2 regions of the Stenotrophomonas sp. SMYL41 genome follow, and region 1 is predicted to be linked to the other one. Evidence: predicted binding sites of a transcription regulator. Region 1 holds the regulator's gene; the other holds the start of a gene.
The links. The regulator FliA, encoded in region 1, starts transcription of late flagellar genes. The targets are predictions, from matches to a motif close to TAAAGTTTNNCNNNCNNNGGCCGATAA.
Positions count from the first base shown of each region.

Region 2: a site for FliA is predicted at 11,690-11,716, ahead of V3B30_RS07180 (GGDEF domain-containing protein). Genes of this name have one in related genera too.

Region 1 covers NZ_JAWIRX010000003.1:7,092-23,013, forward strand. The annotation lists gene V3B30_RS04115 (chemotaxis protein CheA) at 1-1,914, opposite strand, end outside; gene V3B30_RS04120 (response regulator) at 1,960-2,325, opposite strand; gene V3B30_RS04125 (STAS domain-containing protein) at 2,322-2,630, opposite strand; gene V3B30_RS04130 (chemotaxis protein CheW) at 2,931-4,184, opposite strand; gene V3B30_RS04135 (ParA family protein) at 4,181-4,963, opposite strand; partial or broken gene motD (flagellar motor protein MotD) at 5,112-5,984, opposite strand; gene V3B30_RS04145 (flagellar motor protein) at 5,986-6,726, opposite strand; gene V3B30_RS04150 (chemotaxis protein CheA) at 6,817-8,667, opposite strand; gene V3B30_RS04155 (protein phosphatase CheZ) at 8,670-9,275, opposite strand; gene cheY (chemotaxis response regulator CheY) at 9,275-9,667, opposite strand; gene V3B30_RS04165 (RNA polymerase sigma factor FliA) at 9,725-10,468, opposite strand; gene V3B30_RS04170 (P-loop NTPase) at 10,465-11,352, opposite strand; gene flhF (flagellar biosynthesis protein FlhF) at 11,339-12,961, opposite strand; gene flhA (flagellar biosynthesis protein FlhA) at 13,107-15,167, opposite strand; gene flhB (flagellar biosynthesis protein FlhB) at 15,212-15,922, opposite strand, start outside.
Region 2 covers NZ_JAWIRX010000004.1:281,413-297,334, forward strand. The annotation lists gene mfd (transcription-repair coupling factor) at 1-3,078, shown strand, start outside; gene V3B30_RS07150 (HD domain-containing phosphohydrolase) at 3,124-3,741, shown strand; gene V3B30_RS07155 (M13 family metallopeptidase) at 3,836-5,929, opposite strand; gene gpmA (2,3-diphosphoglycerate-dependent phosphoglycerate mutase) at 6,495-7,244, opposite strand; gene nfi (deoxyribonuclease V) at 7,339-8,013, shown strand; gene V3B30_RS07170 (cation diffusion facilitator family transporter) at 8,052-9,032, opposite strand; gene V3B30_RS07175 (TonB-dependent siderophore receptor) at 9,213-11,462, opposite strand; gene V3B30_RS07180 (GGDEF domain-containing protein) at 11,749-13,164, shown strand; gene V3B30_RS07185 (MFS transporter) at 13,178-14,395, opposite strand; gene V3B30_RS07190 (helix-turn-helix domain-containing protein) at 14,474-14,923, shown strand; gene V3B30_RS07195 (metallophosphoesterase) at 14,997-15,922, shown strand, end outside.

The sequences.
Region 1 (15,922 bases):
GAGGATGGTGGCACCGGATACCCCGCCGATGCGGCGGTAGTTGTTCTCGATGTTCTTCACCACCACCTGCTGCTGGCCGACCAGCTCGTCCACTTCCAGCGCGATCTTCTGGCCATCGCCTTCGACCACCACCACCAGCGATTCGCTGCCGGGTGCGCGGTTGCCGTAGCCGTAGTACTCGCTCAGCGACAGGATCGGCAGGTACTCGCCACGCACGCGCAGCACGCGGCCTTCGCCGGCCATGCTGCGGATGTCCTCGGCCTGCGGCTGCAGCGCCTCAAGCACATAAGCAAGCGGCAGGATCAGGGTTTCACCCGCCACCGCCACGGTCATGCCATCGAGGATGGCCAGGGTCAGTGGCAGGCGGATCAGCGTGCGGGTGCCGGCGCCGAGGCTGCTTTCGATCTGCACCTCGCCCCCCAGTGCCTGGATGTTGCGGCGGACCACGTCCATGCCGACGCCACGCCCGGATAGGTCGGTCACTGCATCGGCAGTGGAGAAGCCCGGCTGGAAGATCAGGTCCCAGACCTGCGAATCGGTCGGGTTGTCCGGCACCGCCAGGCCGCGTTCGTAGGCCTTGGCCAGGATCTTGGCGCGGTCCAGGCCGCGACCGTCGTCGCTGACTTCGATGACGATGTGGCCGCCCTGGTGCGAGGCCGCCAGGGTGATCGTGCCGGTTTCGTCCTTGCCCGCACCGCGACGCACGTCGGGCATTTCCAGGCCGTGGTCGATCGAGTTGCGCACCAGGTGCACCAGCGGATCGGCGATCTTCTCGATCAGGCCCTTGTCCAGTTCGGTGCCTTCGCCGACGGTGCGCAGGCGCACCTGCTTGCCGAGGCGGCTGGACAGGTCGCGGACCAGGCGCGGGAAGCGGCGGAACACCGCATCGACCGGCAGCATGCGCACGCCGATCACCGCTTCCTGCAGGTCGCGGGTGTTGCGTTCAAGCTGGTCCAGGCCGGCGAACAGGCTCTCGGCGTGGACCGGATCCAGCGCGTGCGAGACCTGCTTGAGCATGGCCTGGGTGATGACCAGCTCGCCGACCAGATTGATCAGCGCATCGACCTTGTCGACGCTGACGCGGATGGAGGTTTCCGCTTCCTGGGCGGCACCACCGCTGGCGGCAGGCGCGGCGGGAGCCGGCGGTGCTGCTGCCGCCGGAGCGGGAGATGCTGTGGCCGGGGCCTGGGTAGCCAGGCTCGGTGGCGCGGCCGGACGGATGTCCAGCTCGCAGTCGTCCAGCACCCAGGCGAACGTGTCTTCGATCTTGCTGCGCGGCACCTTGCCGACCAGGCCCAGGTCCCACGCCAGGTGGGCTTCGAGTGGATCGAGCTGGGCGAAGCCCGGCAGGCGTTCCATGCGCGCGGCGACCTGCAGCGAACCGAGGTGTTCCAGTTCGCGGATGATGCGCAGCGGGTCGTTGCCGCTCATGAACAGTGACGGCGCCGGGGTGAAGCCGATCTGCCAGGCTTCCGGGGTGTCGTCCAGCTTGGCTGCGGCGGCGGTCGGGACGCTGGTGGCGGCCTGGCCGGAGAGCACGGCTTCCAGGCGGGCCTTCACCGCGGCGACTGCGGCGGGATCGGCGGCCTGGCCATGTTCGGCTTCGCGCAGCAGGGCACGCAGCACGTCCACCGAGGACAGCATGGCGTCGACGGCGTGGCCTTCCAGTGCCCGCTTACCGGCGCGCAGCTCATCGAGCAACGTCTCCAGTACGTGGGTCAGGCCGGCGATCGCGTCGAAGCCGAAGGTGCCGGCGCCGCCCTTGATCGAGTGGGCAGCGCGGAACACCGAATTGATGATCTCCGCGTCCTGCTGCCCCGATTCCAGGGCCAGCAGGCCAGCCTCCATCGCGTCGAGGCCTTCGCGGCTCTCCTCGAAGAAGGTGGCGTGGAAGCGTTGCAGGTCCATGCTCATGGCAGTGGTGGTCCGGAAGCGAAGAGGGGGAGCGGTGCCGGGCGATCAGCCCAGCACTTTCTGCACGGTGGCGACCAGCTGTTCGGGATTGAACGGCTTGACCAGCCAGCCGGTGGCGCCGGCGGCCTTGCCTTCGGACTTCTTGTCGGCGGCCGATTCGGTGGTCAGCATCAGCAGCGGAGTGAACTTGTAGTCCGGCAGCTGGCGCAGTTCGCGGATCAGCGCGATGCCGTCCATGTTCGGCATGTTGACGTCGGTGACCACCGCATTGAAGCGTTGGCCCTTGGCACGACCGAGCGCGACCGCGCCGTCTTCGGCTTCTTCGACGGCAAAACCGGCCGAGGTGAGGGCGAAGGACACCATCTGGCGCATCGACGCCGAATCGTCCACCACCAAGATACGTGCGCTCATGCAGCGTTCTCCACAGATTTCAGGTTGTCATGGGTTACGTCCAGGCCCAGGGCCTGGGTGACGCCCAGCAGGCGCGCGGCGTCACGGAAGGTTGCGGTGCAACCGTGGAAGCCGGTGCCCAGGCCTGCCTCGCGGCGCGCCTGCACGAACGCACACAGCACCTGCACGGCGGCGGTGTGGATGCGGGCGACCTGGCTGGCATCCAGGGTCAGCTCGCCTGCCTGCTCCACCAGTGGGGCGAGGCGGTTCTTGAGCTCGGTAGTGCTCTCGATGCCGAGATCCCCACCCAGTTCGACAGTGCTCATCGTTGCTCCGGACAAACGGTTCCGTGATCCATAACGGCACCCCGGTGGGGTTCTTTAGGGGAATCGACGCGGTGCGCCGATGCGGTGCTGTTCGGGTCGCCGTTGAAAAGGGGACGGAGGGAATTAAGTCGCAACTGGCTCGGCGCTTTGCGCCGACGCGGTGCCTGTTGGGGACGCAAGGAGTTGATCCGTTGGATCAATACCTTACGTCCCCACTGCGCGGTCGCCGTTGCCGAGGGGGCTGCAGTAGAGCCAGGTCGATTGCGACTTAATCCCCTCCGTCCCCTTTTTCGTTACGGCTCAGCTCAGCAGCCGGGTGGCGTCGAGCAGGATCATCGGGCGCTGGCTGACCCGGGCCACGCCACGGAACAGATCATTGGAGATCTGGCAGATGCGTGCGGTATCGGGCGGTTCGATCTGCGAATCGGTGAGGTTGGCGACGTCTTCCACTGCAGACACGCGCAGGCCGATGGTCTCGCCGTTTTCTTCCAGGACCACGATACGGGTCTGGGCGTCGTCCTCGGCAGCCGCCGCGCCCAGGTGCAGGCCCAGGTCCATCACCGGGACGACCTGGCCGCGCAGGTTCATGATGCCCAGCATGGCTGCGGCGGTGCCACGCAATGGCAGCAGTGGCACCGGCAGCACGACCTCCTGGACCTTCAGCAGTTCCAGGGCATAGGCCTGGGGGCCGCAGCGCAGGCGCAGCCAGCGCGACGTGCGTTCGCCGGCGCGACGGTTCTGCGGATGCGGGCTGCGGGCCGGTTGCTGGGCTTGCGCCTGCAGTTCCTGCCAGGTGCCGGGGCGGTTGCCTGCGGGGGCGTCGACGGCGACGCGCGGCGGCGGTGTGGCGGCGGCGCGTGCGGCCGGGGCCGGTGCAGGACGTGACGCCGGTGGTGCCACCGGCGCTGCGACCACGGCAGGCGGCGGCGTGGGGACGTCTTCGCCGCCGGCAGCCGCCTCGAACGCGGCCTGCAGCCCGGGGCTGTCGGTGTGGGCGAGGCGCTGGCTGTCAGCCGGATCGGTCTCGTAGATCACTTCGTCCGGCAGATCGTCCCAGGTGGGCTCCGGGCCGGTGCCTGCAGCGGGGGCCGGCGCGGGCTCGTGGATGACGTCGTCAGGCAGGTCATCCCAGGTCGGCTCGCGTTCTGGGGCTGCGGTGCTGGCCGGTGCGGCGGCGGCCTCGAAGGCAGCCTCCAGCGCGGCGCCATCGTCGGCCGGGACTGCGACGAGGGCGTCCGTTTCGTAGATCACTTCGGCGGGCAGGTCGTCCCACGTCGGTTCGCGTTCTGCATCGATCACGCTGACGGGCGCGGAGGCGGCCTCGAAGGCGGCCTCCAGTGAGGCGTTGTCCACGGAAGCGGCAGCGGCGATGGTCTCGGTTTCGTAGATCACCTCGGCCGGCAGGTCATCCCAGGTCGGCTCGCGTTCGGCAGAGGCTTCGCTGGGCTGGTCCGGGGCGGCGCTGACCGGCGCGGGCAGGGGAACGGCGGCCGGGGCGATCGCCTCGCCGAGCAGTTCGTCCAGGTAGTCGTCGAGGATGCCGGTACTGTTCATGCGGCCTGCTCCAGGGCACGGGCATCCTCGCCGAGGATCCAGTTCAACGCGCGACGGTAGGCGGCGAGGCCACGGCCCGGGTAGTCCTCGCCGACGCTCGGCAGGGTCAGGCCGGCGGCGTTGCTGATGCGGGTGTCGATCGGAATCGCGTCTTCCCACACGCGGCTGCCGTGACGATCCTGCATCGTGCGCAGCGACTCGTTGCCCGCGCGGGTGCGGCGGTCGAACAGGGTTGGCAGGATCGAGATCGGCAGCGGGCGGCGACGCGAACGTTCGACCATCTCACCGGTGCGGACCATGCCGTCCAGACCATGCAGGGCCAGCGGTTCGGCCTGGGTCGGGATGATCAGGCGGTCGGCGGCGGCCAGTGCGTTGATCATCAGCAGGCCAAGGGTCGGCGCGCAGTCCAGCAGGATGTAGTCGTGCTGGCCCTGGTGGCGCGCCAGCGCGTTCTGCAGGGCCAGGCCGAGGCCAGGCTGGTTGGCGCTGCGGCGCTCCAGCGTGGCCAGCGCGGATTGTGCGCAGACGTAGTCCAGGCCATGGATGTTGCTGGCATGGCACAGGCTGGCGAGGTCGGCTGGCGGTGCGCCGAACAGTTCCAGCACGCCGGCCGGCGGTGGATCCACCGGCACGCCGAAGGCGCGGCTGAGCGAGGCATGCGGATCGAGGTCGATCAGCAGCACGCGATGGCCGAGCGCGGCCAGGCCGCGGCCGAGGGCGAGGGTGGTGGTGGTCTTGCCGACACCGCCCTTCTGGTTGGCGACTGCCCAGATGCGCATCGGGTTACTCCTTCATTGCCGGGGGAACGGCGGCGCCGACGCGGCTGCCAGCCGGCACCGGCGGCAACGTCACCGGTGCGATGGGGGAGGTGGGAGCGCGGGCCGGCGTTGCGGCGGCCTGTTCGGTGGCGGTGCTGTCAGTGGCGCCGGAGGCCGCGTTCAGGCGTTGCCCAAGCGGATCCACCGAGTGCGAGGTGTCGGCCAGGATGATGACCATCACCCGGCGGTTGCGGTTGCGGCCCTGCGCGCTGTCGTTTTCTTCGCGCGGGCGGAACTGGCCATAGCCGACCATCGCCAGGCGCGATGGCTGCACGCCCTGGTCGGCGAACAGGTGCACCACGCTGGCGGCGCGTCCGGCCGACAGCTCCCAGTTGGACGGGAAGGTGGCAGTGGCGATCGGCACGTTGTCGGTGTGGCCTTCCACGCGCACGCTGTTGGGTACGTCGCGCAGTACCTCAGCCAGGCTGGCCAGGGTTCGCCGCGCGTGCACGTCCAGCGCGGCCGAGCCGGTGGGGAACAGGATGTCGCTGTTGATCTCGACTTCGATCCACAGCTCGGTGCGGCGCACGCTGATCATGCCGCGGTCGATCAGCGGCGCCAGCGCGGCGGTGAGGCGGTCGGCGATGCTGTTGAGCTGGCGCTCGGCGCGCGCGATCTGTTCCTGGTTGTGTACCGAAACCGGCATGCGCATCTGCGAGGCCATCGACGGCAGCAGGGTCGGGTCGTGCGAGGGTGCCGGTGCGGACGGACCGATCTTGGTGCCGGACTTGATCACCGAGGGGCTGTCCCAGCCGCCGCCCTGCACCTGCTTGTTGCCGACCTGCACCGGATTGATCGTGCGCGGCGCGCCACCAAAGGCATCGGTGAGTGCGTCGGCCATGATCCGGTACTTGCCCTCGTTGACCGAGGAAATTGCGTACATGACCACGAAGAAGGCGAGCAGCAGCGTCATCAGGTCGGCATAGGGGATCGCCCATGCTTCGTGGTTGGCATGCTCTTCGTGGTGCTTGCGGCGGGCCATGTCAGTGCAGGAAGCCGGAAAGGTTGGTTTCGATGTTGCGCGGGTTTTCGCCCTGGGCGATCGAGATCAGGCCTTCGATGACCATTTCGCGGTCGCGCGTGTTGTGCGAGATCACACTCTTGAGCTTGGCGGCGATCGGCAGGAACAGCAGGTTGGCCGAGGCGATGCCATAGATCGTTGCGGTGAACGCGGCGGCGATGCCGTGGCCGAGCTTGCTCGGGTCGGCCAGGTTCTTCATCACCGCGATCAGGCCCAGCACGGCGCCGATGATGCCCAGCGTCGGTGCATAGATGCCCATCGCCTCGAACACCTTGGCGCCGGCCTGGTCCTGGTGTTCCTGGCTGCCCAGTTCGATTTCCAGCATGTGCCGCATCGATTCGGGCTCGACGCCGTCCACCAGCAGCTGCAGGCCCTTGCGCAGGAACGGGTCCTGCTGTGCTTCCACCTGCGATTCCAGGCCCAGCAGGCCCTGGCGGCGGGCGATGTTGCTCCACTCGACGATCTGCTGGATCAGCTCGCGGCGATCACTGTGGGGCGGGCGAACCACCCAGCGCACGATCTTGAACGCATGCTTGAACACCGCCGGCGAGGTATGCAGCAGGATCGCGGCAACAGTGCCGACGATGACGATCACGAATGCCGCAGGCGACCACAACGACGCCAGGCCGGCGCCCTTGAGGATGCTGCCGCCGACCAGCGAGGCCAGGGCGAGAAAGAGTCCAATGAGGCTGAGTCTATCCATGGATCCGGTATCGGCTTGTATGAATGGGACTTGAGACACCGGTACGGGCTACTGGTGCGACTTCACAGTTTTTCGGGTTCAGCAAACGGGTCAATCGTGCGGGCTGCGCAGGCCGTCGACATCCAGGATCAGGGCCATGCGACCATCGCCGATCAAGGTTGCACCGGCATAACCGCGCAGGCCGCGCAGCGCTTTCGGCAGTGGCTTGATGACCACTTCCTCGCGCCCACGCACCTGGTCCACCACCAGACCGAAGCGCGCTTCGCCGGCCTGCAGCACCACGATCGTCAGCAGGGTCGACGCAGCGGGCGTCACATCCAGCCACTGGCGCAGATCGACCAGCGGCAGCGTGTGCGAGCGGCGGTCCAGCACGGCGCGGCCATCGAACCAGCCCAGCGAGGTGCGCGGTGCGTGCAGCACTTCCATCACGCGCGCCAGCGGCAGCGCGTAGACGTCCTCGCCGGCCTGCACCAGCAGGGTCGGCAGGATCGCCAGGGTGAGCGGCACGCGGATCAGGAAGCGGCTGCCGCGGCCCAGCTCCGACTGGATCTGGATCTGGCCGCTGAGTTCGCGGATGCGCGACTGCACCACGTCCATGCCAACGCCGCGGCCGGAAATATCCGTGACCTGCTGCTTGGTCGAGAAGCCGGGCAGGAACACCAGGTGCAGGCACTCCTCGCTGCTCAAGCGGGCAGCGGCTTCCGGATCGATCAGGCCCTTCTCGCGTGCCTTCGCACGCAGCTTTTCCGGGTCGATGCCGGCGCCATCGTCCTGCACCTCGATACTGACGTAGTCACCTTCCTGCTGTGCCGACAGCCGCACATGGCCCATCCGCGGCTTGCCTTGTGCTTCGCGCAGGTCGGGCATTTCCACGCCATGGTCGATGGCGTTGCGGACCAGGTGCACCAGCGGGTCGGCCAGCGCTTCGACCAGGTTGCGGTCGAGCTCGGTCTCGGCGCCGATCAGCTCCAGGTCCACTTCCTTCTTCAGCGAGCGGGCGACGTCGCGGGCGACCTTGGGGAAGCGCGAGAACACCTTGCCCACCGGCTGCATGCGGGTGCGCATCACCGCCGACTGCAGGCGTGCGGTGGCGATGTCGAGGGTGGACACCGCACGGTCCAGTTCCTCGTCGCGCAGGCGTGCACGCAGGGTCTTGAGCCGGTTGCGCGACAGCACCAGTTCGCCGATCAGGTTGACGATCGCATCCAGGCGCTTGGTGTCCACGCGCACGGTGTGTTCGGCTTCGGCCAGCGGCTTGGCGGCCGGCTTGGCCGCCGGTGCCGGTGCCGGTGCGGCCACCGGGCGCGGGGCGGCGATCGGTGCCGGCGCCACCGCAGCCACGGGCTTGGCGCCGGGTGCGGCGCCACCATGCAGCTGGTCGAGCAGGGCTTCGAACTCGTCTTCGCTGATCAGCCCGTCGTCGGCCTTCTTTGCCGGCGCCACTGCGGTCGGTGCGTTGCCGCCGTGCAGCTGGTCGAGCAGCGCTTCGAATTCGTCGTCGGTAATCAGGTCGCTGCCACCCGCAGCGGGTGCTGCTGCGGCGGCGGGTGCGGCCACAGCACTGCCATGCACGTCGAACTGAGCGATCAGGTCCGGCGGCGCATAGCCCGGCTCGGTGCCGGAAGACACCGCATCCAGCATCGACTGCAGGTAATCCAGCGATTGCTGGGCGGCGTCGAAGTGATGGGCCTGCAGCACGGCCTGGCCGGCACGCGCGGCGCCCAGCGCTTCCTCAGCGGCATGGCACAGCTCGACCATGGCGGTGACACCCAGGAAGCCGGCGCCGCCCTTCAGCGTGTGGTAGCCCCGGAACACCGCATTGAGCTGTTCGGCGTCCTGCGGTGCCTGCTCCAGCGACACCAGCTGTTCGCCGAGGCGATCCAGGATCTCCTGTGCCTCGATGATGAAATCGGCAGTGATGTCGTCGGATACAGCGCTCATGCTTACAGCCCCAGATCCGACAACAGGTCGTCGGCGTCGTTCTGCGAGACCGCGTGGCGGTCCAGTCCCTTCAGTGCCGGCCCGGCCAGTTCCGGGTCGGTGCGATGCTGTTCCGGCGGCAGGCCGAGCGCGCCGAAGCCTTCGTGCACGCGGCGGACGATGCCGACCACGCGACGGATGATCTGCCCGGTCAGGTCCTGGTAGCTCTGGGTCAGGGCGATCTCGGTGAGGTTGTGGCGGATGCGCTCGAGCTGCGCGTCCTGGCCCGGCTGCAGGCCTTCGGCGCGCAGCTGTTCGGTCAGGCTGCGGCATTCCTCGGCCAGGTCCAGGGTACGGTGGGTGGCCTGTTCGGTCATCGCCACCACGTGGTCCAGGCGTGCGCAGGCATCGTCCAGTTCCCCGGCTTCGCTGGGCACGGTCGGCAGTTCACCCAGTGCCTGTCCCAGCTCGCGGGCCAGCCGCGACAGGCCACTCATCATCGGCTGCGTGCGCAGCGCGACCAGCCCATCGATGCGCTGCCGCCACGCGGCTTCGTCACCGGACTCCAGTGCGTCCAGGGCTTCCTGCAGGCGCAGGGCGAGGGCGTTCTTGTCGACCGTGGTATCCATCAGGCGCTGGCTGCCAGGCGTTCGAAGATCTTGCCGAGCTTCTCTTCCAGCGTCTGCGCGGTGAACGGCTTGATGATGTAACCGTTCACGCCGTTCTGGGCCGCTTCGATGATCTGCTCGCGCTTGGCTTCAGCGGTGACCATCAGCACCGGCAGGGTCTTCAGCTTGGCGTCGGCGCGGATCGCCTTGAGCAGCTCGATACCGGTCATCACCGGCATGTTCCAGTCGGTGACCACGAAATCGAACGACTGGCTCTGCAGCAGCGACAGCGCGGCATGCCCGTCCTCGGCTTCGGCGGTGTTGGTGAAGCCCAGATCGCCCAGCAGGTTCTTGACGATTCGACGCATGGTCGAGAAATCGTCGACGATCAGGATGCGCATGTTCTTGTTCAAAGCAGAGTTCCTTTGTTGTTCATTCCGGGCGGCCGGGGGCAGACGCCTCGGGGATGTTCATTCTTCGAGGCCGGCATCGGCGGCCTCGAATATCTTCAGCCGGCCGCGCAGGCGCAGCACGGCCTGGCCGTGGATCTGGCAGACCCGCGACTCGCTCACGCCGAGCACGGCGCCGATCTCCTTCAGGTTCAGCTCCTGCTCGTAGTAGAGCGAAAGCACCAGCTGTTCGCGCTCGGGCAGGTGGCCGATCGCCTTGCCCAGCTCGCGGCCGAATTCGCCGCGCTCCAGGACCTGCTGCGGGGTCGGGCCGCCCTGGGCGACGGTGTCCAGTTCGCCCTGGTCTTCGATGCGCGATTCCAGGCTCAGCACCTGGCCACGTGCGGCGTCTTCCATCAGCCGCAGGTACTCGGGCAGCGGCATCTCCATCGCGGCGGCGACTTCGGTGGCGCTGGCAGCACGGCCCGTGCTCTGTTCCAGGCGGCGGATGGTGGCGGCGGCGTCGCGTGCACGACGGTGCACCGAGCGCGGCACCCAGTCGCCACGGCGGATCTCGTCGATCATCGAGCCGCGGATGCGGATCGAGGCATAGGTTTCGAACGAGGCGCCCTGGTCGGCGTCGTAGCTGCGCGAGGCTTCGATCAGGCCCATCATGCCGGCCTGGATCAGATCGTCGACTTCGACGCTGGCCGGCAGGCGTGCGGCCAGGTGGTGGGCGATGCGCCTCACCAGGTCCGAGTGCTGGGCGATGACCTCGTTGGCCGCCGAGCGCTGGACTTCCCTGTACTGGGCTGCGCCTTTCATGCGGCCACCCCGCGCTGTTTGAGAATGCGCTCGAGGAAGAACTCGACACCGCCACGCGGTTCGGTCGGTGCCTGCCAGCGCGCGGTGCGGCGTGCGATCTCGGTGATGGCCAGCGCCGATGGGCTGGACGGGTAGGCCTTCACCACCGGCTGCTGGCGCTGCACCGACAGGCGCAGCCAATCATCCTGCGGCACGCAACCCAGGTAGTTCAGCGAGACATCGGCGAGGAACTTCTCGCAGACGCGGGTCAATTTTTCGTACAGCACGCGGCCCTCGTTCGGGTCGCGCACCATGTTGGCCACCACCTGGATACGGTCCACGCCGCGCTCGCGCGACAGCACCTTGATCAGTGCGTAGGCGTCGGTGATCGAGGCCGGCTCATCGCAGACCACCACCACGGTGTCCTGCGCGGCCTGGCAGAAGGTCAGTACGCCATCGGTGATGCCGGCAGCGGTATCGACCACCATGATGTCCAGCTCGCGTTCCAGCTCGGAGAACACATTGACCAGGCCGACATGCTCGGCCGGGGCCAGTTCGGCCATGTGCCGGCGGCCGGAGGCGGCCGGGACCACCAGCACGCCGTTCGGGCCTTCGACGATGACGTCGTCCAGCGAGCAGCGGCCGGCAACCAGGTCGGCCAGCGTAAAGGTGGGGTTCAGCCCCAGGATCACGTCGATGTTGGCCAGGCCGAGGTCGGCGTCCAGCAGCAGCGTGCGCTTGCCCATGCCGGCCAGCGCCACGGCCAGGTTGGCCGACACGTTGGTCTTGCCCACGCCGCCCTTGCCGCCGGTCACGGCAATGGTGCGCACAGGGCCCAGCGGCTCGCTGCGGGTGGCCGACAGCGGGAAGGTCTTGGTCAGCTTGGCGTACTCACGCGACGGCATGGTTCAACTCCGGGTTGCAGGGCATATCGGCCGCTCGGCGCAAATCTTCAAGGCGAAGTACAAGATTGGCTGCACTGGCCCGGTGCAGGTCCTCCGGGACGTCCTGGCCATCGGTCACCCAGGTGATCGGCAGGGCGTGGTCCACGGCCACCGACAGGGCGTTGCCGAAGCGGCCGGTCTCGTCCAGCTTGCTCAGCACCAGGCCCTGCAGGTTGGCCGCACCGAAGCGGCGGACCACCTCGTCCATGTCGCCGAAGCTGGTGTTGGCCGGCAGCACCAGCAGCGTGCGCACCTGGCGGGCGGCGCGCAGCCACTGCAGCTGGGCAGCCAGGGCGCGGTCGCGCGGGCCCAGGCCGGCGGTATCGATCAGCACCAGCTTGTAGTCCTTCAGGCGTTCCAGCAGCTGGTCCAGGTCGGTGCCGCTGTTGGCTTCGTGCACGGCGATGCCGAGCTGGCGGCCGTAGCCATACAACTGTTCGCGGGCGCCGATGCGGGTGGTGTCGGTGGTGACCAGGGCGACGTCACGCGGCGCGTGCTTCTCGGCGAAGCGCGAGGCCAGCTTGGCGATGGTGGTGGTCTTGCCGGCGCCGGTGGGGCCGACCAGGGCGATCACACCGCCTTCTTCCAGCGGGTCGACCGGGGCGATCGGCAGCTTGCGCGAGATCAGCCCCAGCATCAGGCCGCGGCCGCGGTGGGCCTCGGTCTCCAGCGGGATCTGCATGGCCACGTCGCGGGCCAGGCCGGCATCGAAGCCGTATTCGTCCATCAGGTCCAGCGCGGTGGCGCGCACCGGGCAGCCACGCAGGCGCTCGTCGGTGAAGCGGTTCATCTCGCGCTCGATCACCTGGCGCATGCCGGCCACTTCCTGGCGCAGCTGGCGGATCTCGGCGTCGTCCTGGGCGACCACGGTCAGCGTCGGTGCCGGGGCCAGCATGGGGGCCGGGCTGGCGTCGACGGCGGCTTCGGCCGCTGCCGGTTCGCTGCGGGCGACCTCGGGCTGCGCATCGGTCACGGCAGCGGTCGGCAGCGGCGGTGGCTGCACGGCCGGTGCGGCGCTTTCGTGATGCGCCTCGTGCGGCGGGTCGATCTGGAAGCGGGCGCGGTTGGCCGGCGTGGCGCTGGTGGCCGCCGGTGCGACGATGGCTTCGGCAAACGGGGCGTAACTCTGTTCCGGCAGTGCCGGTTCGTTGACGGCGGCGCGCGCCAGGGTGGCGGCGAAGCCGGTGCTGCCGCGGGTCGGCACGATTTCGTCGGCGCTGTCCAGGGTGCGGCCGGTGGCACCGACGGCGGCACGGGCGAGGGCGGCGACGGCCGAGGTGGTGGCGGCGACCGGTTCCGGGGCCGGGGTGCTGCTGCGGCGGCGGGTGACCGCGGCGATCACCGCGTCGGCGGCGGTGCGCGGCCTGGGTGCCGGCGGCGGCGCCACGTCGCGGCGCGAGGCTTCCAGTGCACGCTGCACGGCGCTCTCGTCGTAGTTGGCGGCGGCGACGATCTCGATGCCTTCCTCGATCCGGCGGTTGGACAGGATCACGGCGTCAGGACCATGTTCCTTGCGCACCAGGTTCATGGCCGAGCGCATGTCGGCGGCGACGAATCGTTTGATTTTCATGCTGTGGTCACGGGACGAAGACGGCGGGGTGGCGGTCGGGGAACTCGGGTGGTCGGTGGTCTGCACGGTGCGGGTTCCCCTTGGTATCTGTCTGGTGCGTGGGTTCGAAAGTGGTGTCTGTTTTCTGGCGCATCGGAGGGCGGCGTCAGCTGATCGTTCCGACCAGCTTCAGGCGCTTGTCCTCCGGCACCTCGCTGTAGGCCAGGACCGACAGCGACGGAACGCTGTGGCGGACCAGGCGGGCCAGCGCGGCGCGCACCGGGCCAGGTACCAGCACGACCGCGGGCTCGTTGCGGGCTTCCTGCTTGCTGACACATTCGGCCAGGCTCTGGTGCAGTCGCTCAGCGAGTCCGGGTTCCAGCGCGGCGCCGTTGCCCTGCGTGGACTCCTGCAAGACACGTTCCAATTGCGGGTTGAGGGTGAACACCGGCAGCTCCGCCGACATTCCGGCGATCTCCTGCACGATGAAGCGGCCCAGCGCGGTGCGCACGGCGGCGGTCAGCACGGCCGGGTCCTGGCTGTTCGGAGCGTGTTCGACCAGTGCTTCGGCGATCTTGCGCAGCTGGCGGATCGGAATGCGCTCGACCAGCAGGTTCTGCAACACGCGCACCACCGCCGACAGCGGCAGCGCCTTCGGCGTCAGATCTTCGACGAGCTTGGGCGCGCTCTTGGCCAGGTTGGCCAGCAGGTGCTGCACTTCTTCGTGGCCGAGCAGTTCCGGCGCGTGTTCGCGGATCAGGTGCGAGAGGTGGGTGGCGACCACGGTGGCCGGGTCGACCACGGTGTAGCCCAGCGTTTCGGCCTGGGCGCGCTGGTGCGGCTGGATCCAGGTGGCATCCAGGCCGAACGCGGGGTCCTTGCCGGCGATGCCTTCCAGCGCGCCGAGGGCGCTGCCCGGGTCCAGGGCCAGCTCGCGGTCGGGGTGGATCTCGGCGGTGGCCACCGGTACGCCGTGCACCAGCACGCGGTAACCGTTGGCCGGCAGTTCCAGGTTGTCGCGGATGTGCACCGACGGGATCAGGAAACCAACATCCTGGGTCAGCTTGCGGCGCACGCCCTTGATGCGTGCCATCAGTTCGCCGCCCTGGTTGCTGTCCACCAGCGGAATCAGCCGGTAGCCGACCTCCAGGCCCAGCGGATCGACCGGGCGCAGTTCGTCCCAGCTCAGTTCGGCGGTCGGTGCCGGTGCCGCCGGGCGGCCGAGTGCGTTGAGTGCGGCAGCATCGGTGCCACCGCCTGCCGCGTCCGCAGCCGGGGCCTTGCCCTTGCGGTACACCTTCCAGGCGATGAAGCCGAGGATCGCCGCCAGCGTCAGGAAAGCGACGTTGGGCATGCCCGGCACCAGGCCGACCACGCCGATGATGCCGGCGGTGATCGCCAGCGCGCGGTACTGGCCGAACACCTGGCCGGTCATGGCCTGGGCCATGTCCTGCGAGCGCGATGCGCGGGTAACCAGCATCGCCACGGCGCTGGAGACCAGCAGGGCCGGCAGCTGCGCCACCAGTCCGTCACCGATCGACAGCAGGGTGTAGGTGGCAGCGGCGTCGCCGAACGGCATGCCATGCTGCAGCACGCCCACGGCCAGGCCGCCGAGCATGTTGATGAACAGGATCAGGATGCCGGCGATGGCGTCGCCGCGGATGAATTTGCTGGCACCGTCCATTGCGCCGTAGAAGTCGGCTTCCTCGCGGACCTCCTCGCGGCGCAGCTTGGCTTCTTCGCGCGTCAGCAAACCGGCGTTGAGGTCGGCGTCGATCGCCATCTGCTTGCCGGGCATCGCGTCCAGGATGAAGCGCGCGGTCACCTCCGAGACGCGGCCGGCGCCCTTGGTGATCACCACGAAGTTGATGATGGTGAGGATCGCGAAGACCACGATGCCGACCGCGTAGTTGCCGCCGATCACGAATTCGCCGAACGCGGCGATGACCTTGCCTGCGGCGTCGTGGCCGTTCTGGCCGTTGAGCAGGATCACGCGGGTGGAGGCCACGTTCAGGGCCAGCCGCAGCATGGTGGTGATCAGCAGCACGATCGGGAAGATCGTGAAGTCCAGCGGGCGCTTCACGTAGACCACCGCCAGTAGCACCATCAGCGAGATGGCGATGTTGAAGGTGAACAGCGCATCGAGCACCGGCGCGGCCAGCGGCACCACGACCATGGCCAGCAGGGCCAGCACGATCAGCGGCGCGCCAAGGCCCTGGCGGATCATTTCCAGGGCGCGGCGGGTGTTGAAACCGGTGGCGGGCTGGGCGCTCACGGGCGGCCTCCCTTGCCGAATTCATCCACCTGGATGTGCGGGGCGTCCGGCATCGGGCCAGTGCGCCAGGCGCGCAGCTGGTAGACGTAGGACAGGACCTGGGCGACGGCCGAATACAGTCTCACGGGGATTTCCTTTCCGAGTTGGCCTTCCCGATACAAGGCGCGTGCCAAAGGCGGCGCGGAGACGATCGCCACCTTGTTGCCGTCGGCCACTTCACGGATGCGCAGGGCGGTCTCATCCACGCCCAGGGCGACTACGGTGGGGGCGTTCATGGCGCCGCCCTCGTACTTCAGGGCCACCGCGTAGTGGGTGGGGTTGACCACCACCACGTCGGCGGTGGGCACCGCCTCCATCATCCGGCGGTTGGCCATCTGCTGCTGCAGCTGGCGGATGCGGCCCTTCACCTCGGGGCTGCCCTCGCTTTCCTTCATTTCCCGGCGCAGCTCTTCACGGGTCATCTTCAGCTTGCGCATCCAGTTCCAGCGCTGGTACGGCGCATCGATGGCGGCCAGCACCAGCATCGCGCCGGCGGTGGCCAGCAGCAGGCGCAGGGTGAAGCCCAGGCCATCAGTGATGGCGGTCTCCAGCGGGTGGTGGATCAGCCCGCGCAGGGTGTCGAAGCCGCTCCACACCACCAGCCCGGCGGCGACGCCGACGAAGGCCACGCGCAGCAGCGATTTGGTGAACTCGGCGATGGCTTCCGG
Region 2 (15,922 bases), on a different contig from region 1:
GTGATCGGTGGCAGCTTCGACCTGAAAGTCGGCCAGCGCCTGGACCTGGAGGCCGAAAAGCGCCGCCTGGAAAGCGCCGGCTACCGCAACGTGCCGCAGGTGATGGACCCGGGTGACTTCGCTGTGCGCGGTGGCCTGCTCGACGTGTACCCAATGGGTGCCGACGAGCCGCTGCGGGTAGAGCTGCTGGACGAGGACATCGACTCGATCCGTGCCTTCGACCCGGAAAGCCAGCGCTCGCTGGACAAGGTCGAGGCAGTTCACATGCTGCCGGGCCGCGAAGTACCGATGGACGAGGCCAGCATCGCCCGCGTGCTGTCCACGCTGCGCGAGCGCTTCGATGTCGATACCCGGCGCAGCGCGCTGTACCAGGACCTGAAGTCCGGGCTGGCGCCGGCCGGCGTCGAGTACTACCTGCCGCTGTTCTTCGAACGCACCGCGACCCTGTTCGATTACCTGCCCGACGGCAGCCTGCCAGTGGTCTGCGCCGGTGCCGGCGAGGCTGCCGAAGCGTTCTGGGCGCAGACCGGCGAGCGCTACGAACAGCGCCGCCACGATGTGGAACGGCCGCTGCTGCCGCCGTCGGCGCTGTACCTGTCGCCGGAACTGCTGCGCGAGCGGCTGAACGATGCCCCGCGCATCGAGGTATGGGCCGCCGACCACGCGCGCATCGCCGACGCGCACGCGCTGGGCGACCAGCCGCTGCCGCCGCTGCCGGTGGCCGCGCGCGAAGCACCGGCCGGCGATGCGCTGAGATCCTTCCTCGGCCACTACCCGGGCCGGGTGCTGATCGCCGCCGATTCGCCCGGCCGCCGCGAGGCGTTGCTGGAAGTGCTGCAGGCCGCCGAGCTGAAGCCGCCGGTGGTGGCCGACCTGCCCAGCTTCCTCGCCGACGATGCGCGCTTCGCGATCGCGGTGGCGCCGCTGGAGGATGGCTTCGCGCTGGACGATCCGCGCATCGCGGTACTGACCGAGCGCCAGCTGTTCCCCGAGCGCGCTGGCAGCACCCGTCGCACGCGCCGCGCTGGCCGCGAGCCGGAAGCGATCATCCGCGACCTCGGTGAACTGACCGAGGGCGCACCGATCGTGCACGAGGACCATGGCGTCGGCCGCTATCGCGGGCTGATCGCGATGGACGTCGGCGGCATGCCCGGCGAATTCCTTGAAATCGAATATGCCAAGGGTGACCGCCTGTATGTGCCGGTCGCCCAGCTGCACCTGATCAGCCGCTACTCCGGCGCTTCGGCGGAAACCGCACCACTGCATTCGCTCGGTGGCGAGCAGTGGAGCAAGGCCAAGCGCAAGGCCGCCGAGAAGGTGCGCGACGTCGCCGCCGAGCTGCTGGAGATCCAGGCCCGCCGCCAGGCGCGTGCCGGCCTGGCACTGCAGGTGGACCGCGCGATGTACGAGCCGTTCGCGGCCGGCTTCCCGTTCGAGGAAACGCCGGACCAGCTGGCCGCGATCGACGCCACCCTGCGCGACCTGGCCAGCAGCCAGCCGATGGACCGTGTGGTCTGCGGCGACGTCGGCTTCGGCAAGACCGAGGTGGCGGTGCGTGCTGCATTCGCCGCCGCCAGTGCCGGCAAGCAGGTGGCTGTGCTGGTGCCGACCACGCTGCTGGCCGAACAGCATTACCGCAACTTCCGCGACCGCTTCGCCGATTACCCGCTGAAGGTCGAGGTGCTGTCGCGCTTCAAGACCACCAAGGAAATCAAGGCCGAGCTGGAGAAGGTCGCCGCCGGCACCATCGACGTCATCGTCGGTACCCATCGCCTGCTGCAGCCGGACGTGAAGTTCAAGGACCTGGGCATGGTCATCGTCGACGAGGAGCAGCGTTTCGGCGTACGCCAGAAGGAAGCGCTGAAGGCGCTGCGCGCCAACGTGCACCTGCTGACCCTGACCGCCACGCCGATTCCGCGCACGCTGAACATGGCCATGGCCGGCCTGCGCGACCTGTCGATCATCGCCACGCCGCCGCCGAACCGGCTGGCGGTGCAGACCTTCATCACCCAGTGGGACAACGCGCTGCTGCGCGAAGCGTTCCAGCGCGAACTCGCGCGTGGTGGCCAGCTGTATTTCCTGCACAACGACGTGGAAAGCATCGGCCGCATGCAGCGCGAGCTGTCCGAGCTGGTGCCGGAGGCGCGCATCGGCATCGCCCACGGGCAGATGCCCGAGCGCGAGCTGGAAAAGGTGATGCTGGATTTCCAGAAGCAGCGCTTCAACGTGCTGCTGTCGACCACGATCATCGAATCGGGCATCGACATCCCCAACGCCAACACCATCATCATCAACCGCGCCGACCGCTTCGGCCTGGCCCAGCTGCACCAGCTGCGTGGCCGCGTCGGTCGCTCGCACCACCGCGCCTACGCCTACCTGGTGGCACCCGACCGCCGTTCGATCACCCCGGATGCGGAAAAGCGCCTGGAAGCGATCGCCTCGATGGACGAGCTGGGCGCCGGCTTCACGCTGGCCACGCACGATCTGGAGATCCGCGGTGCAGGTGAACTGCTCGGCGAGGACCAGAGCGGGCAGATGGCCGAGGTCGGCTTCAGCCTGTACACCGAGCTGCTGGAGCGCGCGGTGCGCAGCATCAAGCAGGGCAAGCTGCCCGACCTGGATGCGGGCGAAGAAGTGCGTGGTGCCGAGGTCGAACTGCATGTGCCGGCGCTGATACCGGAAGACTACCTGCCGGACGTGCATACCCGCCTGACCCTGTACAAGCGCATTTCCAGCGCGCGCGACAGCGATGCCCTGCGCGAGCTGCAGGTGGAGATGATCGACCGCTTCGGCCTGCTGCCGGATGCGGCCAAGCATCTCTTCGCCATCGCCGAGCTGAAGCTGAAGGCCAACACGCTCGGCATCCGCAAGCTGGACCTGGGCGAGAACGGTGGCCGCATCGTGTTCGAGTCCAAGCCGAACATCGACCCGATGGCGGTGATCCAGCTGATCCAGAAACAACCGAACCTCTACGCCATGGAAGGGCCCGACAAGCTGCGCATCAAGCACCCGTTGCCGTTGCCGGAAGACCGCTTCAATGCGGCCCGCGCTCTTCTGACCACCCTCGCCCCGGGTTGATCGCCCCCTGAACACCCCGCACCGGTCCCCACCCGGTGCGGGCGGATGACCATGCTTCCTGACGCCGTACCCGCTCCCGACCTGCTGCACGCGCAGGCCTGCCTGATCGATGCCCTCTCGATGTCGCTGCAGATGCGCGACGCCTACACCCGCCACCATTGCGACCGCGTCGGCCGACTCGCGCAGCGCCTGGCCACGCACTGCGATCTCGATGACGATGCCTGTTCGCAGATCGGCCTGGCCGCGCGCTTCCACGACATCGGCAAGATCGGCATTCCCGACGATGTGCTGTTGGCGCCGCGTCGGCACACCGATGAGGAGCGCGCGATCATGCGCGAGCATCCGGTGCGCGGCGAGCATATTTTCCTGACCACCGGCCGCAGCGACGCGGCACCGGTCGCGCGGCTGATCCGCGCCCACCACGAAGCCTTCGATGGCAACGGTTATCCCGATGGGCTGCGCGGCGAATCCATCCCGCTGGGCGCGCGCATCGTCACCGTTGCCGATGCCTACGATGCGATGACCAGCGTGCGCCCGTATCGTGCCGCGATGGAACGCGAAACCGCGTTGCGGATCATCGAAGCGCAATCTGGAGGGCTGGTGGACCCCTACGTGTTGCAGCGCTTCCATCGCATGCTGGCGCGGGAGCCGGAGCTGGCCTGAGATTTCCACCGGGCATGGCCCGGTGCTACCGGCGGCACAAACAAAAGGCCCGGCATTCGCCGGGCCTTCTGCATCACGCATTACGTGCGATCGATTACCAGATCACCACGCGCTTGTCGTCGGCGCGCACCATCGCGTCGCCGGCCTTGCACTGGAACGCAGCGGCATAGGACGGCATGTTCGACGGCGCGCCGTTGGCACGGAAGTTGGCCGGCGCATGCGGGTCGGTGTTCAGGCGGACGCGCAGCTCACCATCGGTGAAGTTGCGGCGCCACACGGTGGCCCAGTTCATGAAGAAGCGCTGGTCCTGGCTGTGGCCATCGACTTCGACATTCGCCTTCGGATCTTCCTTCAGCGCCATCTGCAGCGCATCGTAGGCCACGGTCAGGCCACCCAGGTCGCCGATGTTCTCGCCCAGGGTCAGCTTGCCCTTCACGAACACGCCCGGCACCGATTCATAGCCGTCGAACTGCGCGACCAGCTGGTCGGTACGCTCGGTGAAAGCCTTGCGGTCGGCGTCGGTCCACCAGTTTTCGAAGTTGCCGTTGGCGGCGAACTGGCTGCCCGAGTCGTCGTAGCCGTGCATCATCTCGTGGCCGATGACCGCACCGATGCCGCCGTAGTTTAGCGCCGGATCGGCCTTGGCGTCGAAGAACGGCGCCTGCAGGATTGCCGCCGGGAACACGATCTCGTTCTTGGTGGCGTTGTAGTACGCGTTGACGGTCTGCGGGGTCATGCCCCACTCGGTCTTGTCCACCGGCTTGCCGATCTTGTCCAGCATGTAGCGGTAGTTGAACGCACGCGCCGCCTGCATGTTGCCCAGGTAGCTGTCGCCGTTGGTCTGCAGGCCTGCCCAGTCACGCCACTTGTCCGGGTAACCGATCTTCGGGGTGAAGCTGGCCCACTTTTCCAGCGCCTTCTTCTTGGTTTCTTCGCCCATCCACGGCAGCTGCTCCAGGCGCGCCTTCAGCGCCACCGAGAGGTTCTCCACCAGGTGCTGCATGGCCACCTTGGATTCGGCCGGGAACACGGCGTCGACGTACAGCTGGCCCAGGGCCTCACCCATGCCACCGTTGACCGACTCCAGCACGCGCTTCCAGCGCGGCTGCATTTCCTGCTGGCCGCGCAAGGTCTTGCCATAGAACTCGAAGTTGGCCTTCTCGAACTGGCTGCTCAGGTACGGCGAAGCATCGTCGATGGTGTGGAAGCGCAGGTAGGCCTGCCACGTGGCAGCCGGCACGTCAGCCAGCATCTTGTCCATTTCACCGAAGAAGCCCGGCTGGGCCAGCGAGAACTTCTGCGCGGCCGGCACCTTCAGGGTGTCGAACAGCGCGGTCCAGCTGAAGTTCGGGGTCAGCTTGTCGGCGTCGGCCGCGCTGAGCGGGTTGTAGCGCTTGGCCGGGTCACGCATCTCGATGCGCGACATCGAGGCCTTGGCCAGGCGGGTTTCGAAGGCCATCACGGCCTTGGCCTGCTCGGCGGCCTGCGCCGCGTCCACGCCGGACAGGGTCAGCACCTGTGCGATGTAGGCCACGTAGGCGTCGCGGATCTTGGCCTGGGCGTCGTCGAAGTAGTAGCCCTTCTCCGGCAGGCCGAGGCCACCCTGGCCGACGTAGGCGATGACGTTGGCCGAATCCTTGTAATCGGCATTGGCGAACAGCGAGAAGAGCACGCCCTTGCCCTCGGCCTGGCTGTCGCGCAGGTACTGGGTGATGGCGGCGGTATCGTTCAGCGCAGTGATCTTGTCCAGCTGCGGCTGCAGCGGAGCGAGGCCGGCGGCTTCGATCTTGGCTTCATCGTTGCCGGTCTTCCAGATGTCACCGATCTTGGCTTCCACCGAGCCGGCCTTGGCCTGGCTGGCGGCGGCCTGCTGCACCAGCACGTGCTGCACTTCCAGCGAGCGCTCGCGCAGGATCTCGAAGCTGCCCCAGGTGGTCTGGTCGCCCGGCACCGGGTTGGCCTTCAGCCACTTGCTGTTGACGAAGCCATTGAGGTCGGTACAGGCCGAAATGGCCGGATCCAGATCGGCGCTGTTGAGCGAGATCAGCGGCGTCTTGATCTGCGACAGGTCGAAGGCAGGCTTGGCGTCGGCGCTGGCCGCCGGCGCGGTTTCATTCTTGCCACAGGCCGCCAGCGAGGCAGCGATGGCGATGGTCAGGCCCAGCGGGACCAGGTTGCGGACGTTCATGAGGCTCTCCTGCGGGTAATTTCACAGGGTAGCCGGGGGAACGGAGCTGGGGACCGGCCAAAGGTCACGAGCCCGTGGAGTCGCCAACCAACTGCATGCCGGTATTCTTATCTTCACGATCACCGGATCTCGCGCCCATGGACGACGCTGCGCTGCTGCTGGCCATCGACACCTGCGAGTATCTATTCCTGACGGGTATTGGCGAACCGGAGGCCAACTGTCTGCGGCTGGTGATCGAAGAGGGACAGGTGACAGGAGAGCCTCACCGTGTGGACCTCGGCCATGGACGTTCAATCGAGGGTGTGCGTGCGATAGAGGCAATGCCCCACTCACAGCAGTTTGAGCTGGTTTGGGATCACTACATCAGCTACGCCGTGCACAACGAGTCCTGCCAGAGCCGGGACGACTCCGAAGCCTGGAGCGGCAACCTGTTCCGCCGCTACAGCCGTTCGAAGTTCCTTTGCAGCCCCCCATGGGGGTGGCTCTACTGGGGTGCGACAGCGTCAGTCGAGCATGGCTCGACTCCACAAAAGGGAAGGCCGGCTTGCGCCGGCCTTCTGCTTCTTTACTTCGCCTTGCCCTGGTTGGCCACAGCCTCAGCGGCCTTGCGCGCTGCTTCCGGGTCGCCCAGGTAGCGGAACGACTGCACGGTCAGATCGTCGTTCAGCTCAAACAGCAGCGGAATGCCGGTCGGGATGTTCAGCTCGAGGATCTCCTCGCGCGAGACGTTGTTGAGGTACTTGTACAGCGCGCGCAGCGAGTTGCCGTGGGCGGTGACCAGCACGGTCTTGCCGTCCTTCAGCTGCGGCGCGATGGCGTCGTGCCAGTACGGCAGCACGCGGTCCAGCGTGGTCGCCAGCGACTCGGTACCCGGCAGCGCGTTGCGGTCCAGGCCGGCGTAGCGACGGTCATGGATCGGGTGGCCCGGATCTTCCAGATCCATCGGCGGCGGCGGGATGTCGTACGAACGGCGCCACACCTTGACCTGCTCCTCGCCATGCTTGGCAGCGGTCTCGGCCTTGTCCAGGCCCTGCAGGCCACCGTAATGGCGTTCATTGAGGCGCCAGGACTTGTTCACCGGCAGCCAGTCCTGCTCCAGCTCGGCCAGCGCACCCTGCAGGGTGTGGATGGCGCGCTTGAGCACCGAGGTGTGGGCGACGTCGAACTGCAGGCCTTCCTCGCGCATCAGCCGACCGGCGGCGGCCGCTTCCCGGCGCCCCTGCTCGGTCAGGTCGACATCGACCCAGCCGGTGAAGCGGTTGTCCAGGTTCCACTGGCTCTGGCCATGGCGCAACAGTACGAGTTTACGGGTCACTGCAGGGTCTCCAACGCGAGGAAAGGCAGGCTGCCATTGTAGCCCCGGCCGCCGCTCACCGGGCCGTGGCACCGCGCATGCGATGCTGTGACCAATGAATACGGTGATCGACCCCGGGCGCTGGGAAGGCAGCGTCGCCGCTGCCCGCGCGCAGCAGATCCAGCTGGCTGGCCGCGTGGAGCGCCAGGACCGGCTGCCACGCAACGTGCGCTGGCTGGCCGGGCTGGATGTTGGCTTTGAGGACAATGGCGCCGTCACCCGTGCCGCGGCAGTGCTGCTGGATGCGAAGACGCTGCGGCCCGTGGCTCAGGAAGTCGCGCGCATCGCCACGGTGATGCCCTACATCCCCGGCCTGCTCAGCTTCCGCGAGTTGCCAGCGCTGTTGGCCGCGCTGGCGCTGCTGCCGCGCACGCCGGACCTGGTGTTCGTCGATGGCCACGGCATCAGCCATCCGCGCAGGCTGGGCGTGGCCGCGCATCTGGGCGTGGTCACCGACCTGCCAAGCATCGGCGTGGCCAAGTCGAAACTGGTGGGCCGGTTCGTCGAACCGGGCGCCGAGGCCGGTGCACATACGCCGCTGCTGGATGGCGATGAACAACTGGGCTGGGTGCTGCGCAGCAAAGTGCGCTGCAAGCCGCTGTTCGTGGCCGGCGGCCATCGGGTCAGTGCCGGTACCGCGCTGGACTGGGTACAGCGCACACTGCGCGGTTACCGGCTGCCGGAGCCGACCCGGCTGGCGGATCGGCTGGCCTCGCGGCGGGACGAATAGCCACGCCGGGCACCACCCGGCGCGACCCTCAAATTCAATCAACGATGCACGTGACCGCGATGGCCCTGCGCGTCCTCGCCATGGTCGTGGCCTTCATGGCCCTCGTGCTCGCCGCCCTTGGCCGGCGCCGGCTCACCACAGGCTTCGCCGCAATGGTCCGCCTCTATCTGCAGCGTCACGTGCTCGATGCCGAAGTCATCGTGCAGGCGCCCGCCCAGCTCACGACGCAGCGCATCAGCATCGGTGCCGTCGCGCATCACGATGTGCGCGGTCAGCGCCGGGGTGCTGGAGGCCAGCGCCCACACGTGCAGGTCATGCACGTCCAGCACGGCGGCATGGCCGGACAGGCTGTCGCGCACCTTGGCCACGTCCATGCCCTTGGGCACGCCTTCCAGCAGCACGTTGATCGCCTCACGCATCAGCACGTAGGTGCGTGGCAGTACCCACAAACCAATCAGCACCGCCAGGATCGGGTCGATCGGCTTCCAGCCGGTCCACTTGATCAGCAACGCACCGGCAATCACCGCCACCGAGCCGAGCATGTCCGCCCACACTTCCAGGTAGGCGCCCTTCACGTTGAGGCTCTCGCCACTGCCCGCCTGCAGCAGGCGCATCGCGATCAGGTTGATGACCAGGCCCGCGGCGGCGATCACCAGCATGCCGGAGGAGGCGATCTCCTGCGGCTCGCGGAAGCGCCCGACCGCCTCCCACAGGATGTAGGCGGCAACCACGAACAGCATGGCGCCGTTGATCATTGCGCCCAGCGCTTCCAGACGTGCATAGCCGTAGGTGCGGCGTGCGTCCGGCGGGCGCCGACTCAGCCGCACCGCGACCAGCGCGATCATCAGCGCCAGCGCATCGGTGGCCATGTGCGCGGCGTCTGACAGCAGTGCGAGGCTGTTGGTCCAGAACGCGCCCACCACCTCGACGACGAGGAAGGTGGAGGTCAGGCCGAGTGCCCACCACAAGGGTTTCTCGTGGCGGATCTCGGATGGCAGGTGATCGTGGTCGTGGCCCATGGCAACAGCTCCTTTGCGATGCGGTGCAGGCTACGCCGTGCTGGCGGGGGAGACTATTACGGTGTTTATAACATTGCAGGCCACGCGGTCCCTCACCGGACATGGCCCGGCGCTACCGGAGCGTGGCCGGTAGCGCCAGGCCGCGCCTGGCGAACGCAGCGGATCGACGTCCGCGTGCGGTCAGAACCCGAAGCGCAGGCTGGCCCAGTACGCGCGGCCCGGCTCGTTGTAGGTCGCCGCGCCGGCATCGCTGCTGTTGGCCTCGCGGAACAGGCGCTTGTCGGCCAGGTTGTTGACGCCGAAGCCGAAGCTGACCGTCTCGGTCACCTTGTAGCGCGCGCTCACGCCCCAGATGTTGTACGCACCGCGATCCTGCAGCGCGATCGACGGGTCGCACGTGCCAGTGCAGCGCGGATCGTTGTTGATGTTGGTGGTGGCCGGCTTCTGCTTGCCATAGAAGGTGCCGGTCAGCAGCAGCGACAGCTTGTCGGTGGCCTGCCAGTCCAGCATCGTGTTGACGGTGTACTTCGGAATCACCGACAGCGGCTGGCCGGTGCTCTTGTTCTCGTTCTCCACCATGTAGGTGAAGTTGTTGCTCCACTTCAGGCGGTTGCCCTGCTCGCCCAGCAGCGGGATCACCAGGTTGCCTTCCAGCCCCTGCACGATCGCCTTCGGCGCGTTCTCCCAGCGGAAGATGCGGCCGCGGCCATCGGCAGTCAGGCCGATCTGGTCGTAGCCGGCCTGGATCTTGTCCTTGTAGTCGTTGTGGAAGTAAGTCAGCGACGCCTGCCAGCCGCTCTGCGGTGCCCACTCGATGCCCAGTTCCTTGTTCAGGCTGGTTTCCGCCTTCAGATCTGCGTTGCCACGCATGTAGCAACCGGCGCCGAGGCTCGGCAGTGCATTCGGGCAACCATTGCCACGGGTGTAGTAGAGATAGTCCGGATTCGACTGGTACAGGTTCGGCGCCTTGAACGCACGCGCGATGCCGCCCTTCACCACCCAGTCGCTGTTGATGCGGAACTGCGCATTGAGGCTGGGGCTGGTGTTGTTGCCGAACTGGCTGTGGTGGTCGAAGCGCAGGCCCGGGGTAACGATCCAGCGCTCGCCCAGATAGATGTTGTCTTCCACGAATACGGCGGTGGTCTGCGCATCGGCCTTGCCGCGCGCACGGTCGGCCGACAGCCCCGGGATGCCGCCGCCACTGCTGCTGGACTGGCTCATCGAATACGGGTCGGTCAGGCGGCTGTCGAGGTATTCAAAGCCCAGCGTCCAGATGTTCTCGGCCCCCCCCAGCGTGGTCGGGAAACTCACTTCGCCATCCAGCTGGTAGTTGCGCAGGCGCGAGGTCGACCAGTCGGTGCCGTTGAAGCTGCCCTCCGGGCCACCGGCCAGGCCTTCGTTGATGCGCGAGTTGTTCACCGCTTCCACTGCGGCCGTTACCCGCGAGGTCACGTCCCCCCAGCGGCCGCGATGGGTGATCACGCCGGTGTTGCGGTACATGCGGTTGGTTTCCGCTTCGCCCTCGGCCAAGGCGGCCAGGTCGACTCCGGTCGAGGTACCGGTGGTGCTGACGGCGCGGTCACCGGCGTAGATGTTGCCCTGGCGGCTGGTGCCGGCTTCGAACTCCACCACCTGGTCGGCGGTCACGTCCCAGCGCAGCAGCGCGTTGACGTCGCGGTTCTTGACGCCCTCGCGGCCAGCCGGCGGCACCGCGTTCGGGTTGGTCGCGTACTGGCGGTTGAGGTCCAGTGAGTCGGCGTCGGTCTTGTTGAGATTGCCGTACAGGCGGAACGACAGGGTGTCGGTCATTGGCCCGCTCAGCTGCAGGCCGACGCGCTCGCTGCCGCCTTCGGCGCTGTGCTCGGGCACCAGCCCATACAGGTCGACCGCACCGGTCAGGTCGCCGGTCGGGCGCTTGGTGATGATGTTGACCACGCCGCCGGAGGCACCGGAGCCGTAGCGCGCCGCTGCAGGGCCGCGCAGCACTTCGATGCGCTCGATCATTTCCGCCGGCACCCAGTTGGTATCGCCGCGCGTATTGCGTTCGCCGCTGCGGCCCATGCGCACGGCATCCCGCGCACCGATGCGCTTGCCATCGACCAGGATCAGCGTGTTCTCCGGCCCCATGCCACGCAGGTCGATCTGGCGGTTGTTGCCGTACTGGCCCGAGGCGCTGTTGCCGGTGAGGTTGACGCCCGGCATGGTGCGCAGCAGTTCGGCGATGTCGTTGGCCGGCGGGCGCCTGGCAATGTCCTCGGCGGTGATGGTCGAAGTGCCCAACGCCTGGCGGGCAATCTGCGAGGCAGTGACATGCACCGTGTCGATATCGGTGGCGTCGGTTTCGGCGTGGGCGGTCAGGGCGCTGCCCGCCAGCAGGGCGGCAACGGCGAGCGCCAGCGGGCGCGGCGAAAGGACAACGGCAGGAGACATGATCTGGACCTTCTGGCAGGGCAACGGGGCCTCTGGCAAAGGGCTTGAGGCAACGACGAGGGGGAGTCGGAGCGTCGCCGCAGTCACCTGCGGCCCGATCCGTGCGCGCATTCTCCCATCAATGCGAGTGATTCTCAAATGCGTTCACTCATTGCCGCAGTGGCGCCGATGTGCTTTGCGCACCGTGCAACCCTGCATCGCGCTTAAACTGGCCGGCTTACCTGCCATCAACCGCACGCCACCGCGGCCGATACCCGTGGTTTGTCGTACGCAGCCAGAGATCGACGTGGAACCACCCCAACTGGACGATGCCAGCCAGCCGCTGGCCGAGGCCTGGCAGCACTGCCTGCAACAGGCCGGCCCCGCCGCCACTGCGCTGTTGCACGCGGCCGCCGACGACGCGCCCCCCACACTGGCCCAGCGCTTCTATGACGTCCTGCTGCAGGACCCGCGCGCGCGCCGTTTCCTGTCCCATGAGCAGGTCAAGCAGCGCCTGCAGCCAGCCATGCAGCGCTGGCTCGTGCAGCTGCTGACCACCGATGCCAACGGCATTGCCGCCACCGTCGCCTCGCAACGGCTGATCGGCGATGTGCATGCCCGGGTCGGCATTCCGGTCGATCTGGTGACCCGTGGCGCGCGCGTGCTCAAGCACGAGCTGTTCGTGCGCCTGCGCGATGATGCGCCCGACAGCGCTACCGCGTTCGCCGCCATCGACTGCCTCAGCGCGATCATGGACATCGCCATGGAAGGCATGACCCTGGCCTACACCCATGCCCGCGAGCGCTCCACCCGTGCCGATGCTGCGTACCGGCTGTTCTCACTGGTGCAGAACGTCGGCACCGAGCGCGAGCGCCAGCGGGCACTGCTGCTGGACTGGGAGAACGCCCTGCTCTACGCGTTGGCCGGTCATGTGCAGGCCAGCGACAGCGCCAGCCTGGCCACCTCGGAATTCGGCCTGTGGTTCACCCACAAGGGCATCCCCAGTTTCGGCGAGAGCAGCGAGACCCAGCAGGTCGGCCAGCTGATGGCCCGCATCGACAGCAACCTGCAGCGAGCAAGCAACGATGCCCCGGCGCAGCGACTGGCGGTGCTGCCGGCCATCCGCGAGGACCTGGCCGCCATCCGCACCCTGATGACGCTGCTGTTCGAGCGCATCGGTGAACTGGATGCCGGCAGCGATGCACTGACCAACCTGCTCAACCGCCGCTTCCTGCCAACGGTGCTACGCCGTGAGATCGAACTGGCCACGCGCAACCGCACACCGTTCTCGCTGCTGCTGCTCGACCTGGATCACTTCAAGGCGATCAACGACGGCCACGGCCACGATGCCGGCGACCGCGCGTTGCAGCACGTCGCCGGCCTGCTCGGCCAACTCACGCGCGGCAGCGACTACCTGTTCCGCTATGGCGGCGAGGAGTTCGTGGTGGTGCTGGTCGCGGCCAGCGAGTCGCAGGCCGCGGTGATCGCCGAAAGCCTGCGCCGGCAGATCGCGCAGTCGCCGGTGGCGTTGGCCAACGGCCAGGTACTGTCACTGACCGCCAGCATCGGCGTGGCCGGCCACGATGGCCACCCGGACTACGAGCGGCTGATGGCACGTGCCGACGCGGCGATGTACGAGGCCAAGCGCAGCGGCCGCAACCGCGTGGTGGTGGCCAGTGCGGACCTGCAGGAAGCCCCGGGACGGCGCGCACTGCAGCGTTGACGGCATGCCGACGCTACCGACAGCCGGCTCTACCGATACAGGTGGTAGCCGCTGCTGTCACCGCCACCACCCGCCCCCCCGCCCACCACAGCAACGCCAGCGCCGCGATGCCGGCGCCCAGCAGGCACACCGCGGGCCAGCCATGCCGGGCCTGCATCCAGGGCCCGGCAGCCGCACCAGCACCACTGCCCACCGCATAGAACAGCATGTACAGCGCCACCAGGCGCCCATGCTGTTCTGCCGGTGCACGCAGCAGCAGCGCCTGGTTCGATACGTGCAGTGCCTGCCCACCGAGGTCGAGCACGATGACGCCCAGCAGCAGCAACGACAGCGACTGCGACAGGCCCAGCAGCGGCCACCAGGCGGCAAGCATCAGCAGTAATGCGCCAAGGCTGACCCGACCAGTGAAACCGCGGTCCATCCAGTGCCCGACCCGCGCCGCCATCAATGCGCCCACTACGCCGGCCAGGCCGAGCGCACCGATGGCCGCGGTGGACCACTGCAAAGGAGGCGCCGACAACGGCAGCGGCGCCGCCGCCCAGAACACGTTGAGGCCAGCAAACAACAACAGAGCCAGCGGCCCACGCTCGCGCAGCGTGCGGTCCCGGCGCAGCATGCCCAGCATCGAACCCAGCAGTTCGCGCCAACGCGGTGGTAGCACCGGTACCGGCACCGCCGGCAGGCGCCGCCACAACAGTAACGCCAAGGCCCCCATCACCGCTGCCGACAGCAGGTAGACCGCCCGCCAGCCGATGGTGGCTGCGACCGCACCCGATACCACGCGCGCCAACAGCAGGCCGATGAACACACCGCCCTGCACCACACCGACCACGCGACCGCGCTGCTCGGGCGGTGCCAGCATGGCGGTGTAGGCGATCAGGCCCTGGGTCAGCGCCGTGCCCAGCAGGCCGGCCAGCAGCATGCCCGACAACAGCCAGCCCGCCGTGCGTGCCGATGCCAACCACAGCAAGCCCAGCACCAACGCCATCAACTGCAGCCGCAGCAGGCGTCGCCGGTCACCACGATCGGCCAGCGGCAGCAAGCCAAGCAACGCCAGCACGCTACCGGCCTGGGTAGCAGCCAGCACCGCGCCGGCCACGGCACGGTCCAGCGCAAAGGCACATGCAAGCTGATCCAACAGTGGCTGTGCGTAATAAACGTTGGCGACGCTGGCGCCGGCGGCAACCGCAAGCAGGACCTGCAGCGGGCGGGGAAGCGATGTGGCACTCATGATGTGGTTGCAATTTAAAACTTGATGCAGGCTACCGACATTGGTTTTAAACTGCAACCACATTCGGAGATTCCCAGCATGCACGCCGACAGCCCCTGCCCCGTCGCCCGCAGCGCCGATCTGCTCGGTGACCGCTGGGCATTGCTGGTGATCCGCGACGCGTTCGACGGCATCACCCGCTTCGGTGATTTCCAGCGCAGCCTCGGCGCGGCGCGCAACATCCTCAGCGACCGCCTGCGGCGGCTGGTCGAGGCCGGCATCCTGCGGCTGCAGCCGGCCTCCGATGGAACGGCCTACCAGGAGTACGTGCTCACCGCCGCTGGCCAGGAACTGTTCCCGCTGCTGGTCGCACTGCGCCAGTGGGGAGAGCGCCATCGCTTCGAGGCCGGTGAAGCCCATTCGCAGCTGATCGAATCCAGCACGCGGCGACCGCTGCCCTACATGCAACCGCACGGGCGCGACGGTCAGCCCCTGCAGGCCGCCGCGACCCGCGTGCGCAAGCTCAAGGACGACGGGCGCGGCGCCTGATCCGCCCATTCGCGCACACCACGATCCGGCCGCGCCGGTTAGCATCGGATGTTTCCGCCGCCGGACGCCGCCGATGCCGCGCTATCGCCCTTCCCTGATGACCGCCCTGCTGCTGCCGCTGCTGGCCTGCGGCGCCGGAGCCATGCAGGCCCGCGAAGTTGTCGCGCCCGCCGGCCACGTGCAGGCCGATGGTCCCTATGTGTTCCGCGAGGGCACGCAGTTGCAGGCCAAGTGGATCTGCGACGACAAGGTCGAGTCGCACACGCTGGCCGCGCAGGCTGCAGGCACCGATATCGCCCCACGCTGCGGCTACGGGCACACCGTGCGTGTGGCCGCGCCGGATGCACCTTCGATCTCCGTACTGCCGGCCACGCCGCGCATCGTCGCCCTGTCCGACATCCACGGCCAGTACGGGCTGCTGGTGCGCCTGCTGCGCGCCAACAAGGTGATCGATGCGCAGGACCGCTGGGCGCTGGGCACCAGCACCCTGGTCGTTGCCGGCGATGTGTTCGATCGTGGCCCGCAGGTGACCGAAGCCTTCTGGCTGCTGTATGGCCTGCAGCAGCAGGCGGCAGCCGCCGGAGGCGCGGTGCACTTCGTGCTCGGCAACCACGAGACCATGGTGCTGTACGACGACCTGCGCTACGTCAACCCGAAGTACCTGCGCAGCGCCCAGCTGCTCGGCCAAAGCTACCCGAAGCTGTACGGTGCCGATTCGGTGATCGGGCAGTGGCTGCGTACCCGCCCGGTGCTGCTGAAGATCGGCGACACCCTGTTCCTGCACGGCGGCATCTCGCCCGAGGCGGTGGAACTGGCGCTGGACCCGGCGCGCACCAACGCGGCCTACCAGGCGTCACTGGGCCTGCCCAAGGCCGAGGTGAAGGCCGACCCGGCCACTGCGCCGTTGTATGACGGCAAGACCAGCCCGATCTGGTACCGCGGCTACTTCGATGGACGCCTCGACGCGGCGGGTGTACAGGCAGTGCTTGACCGCCTGCA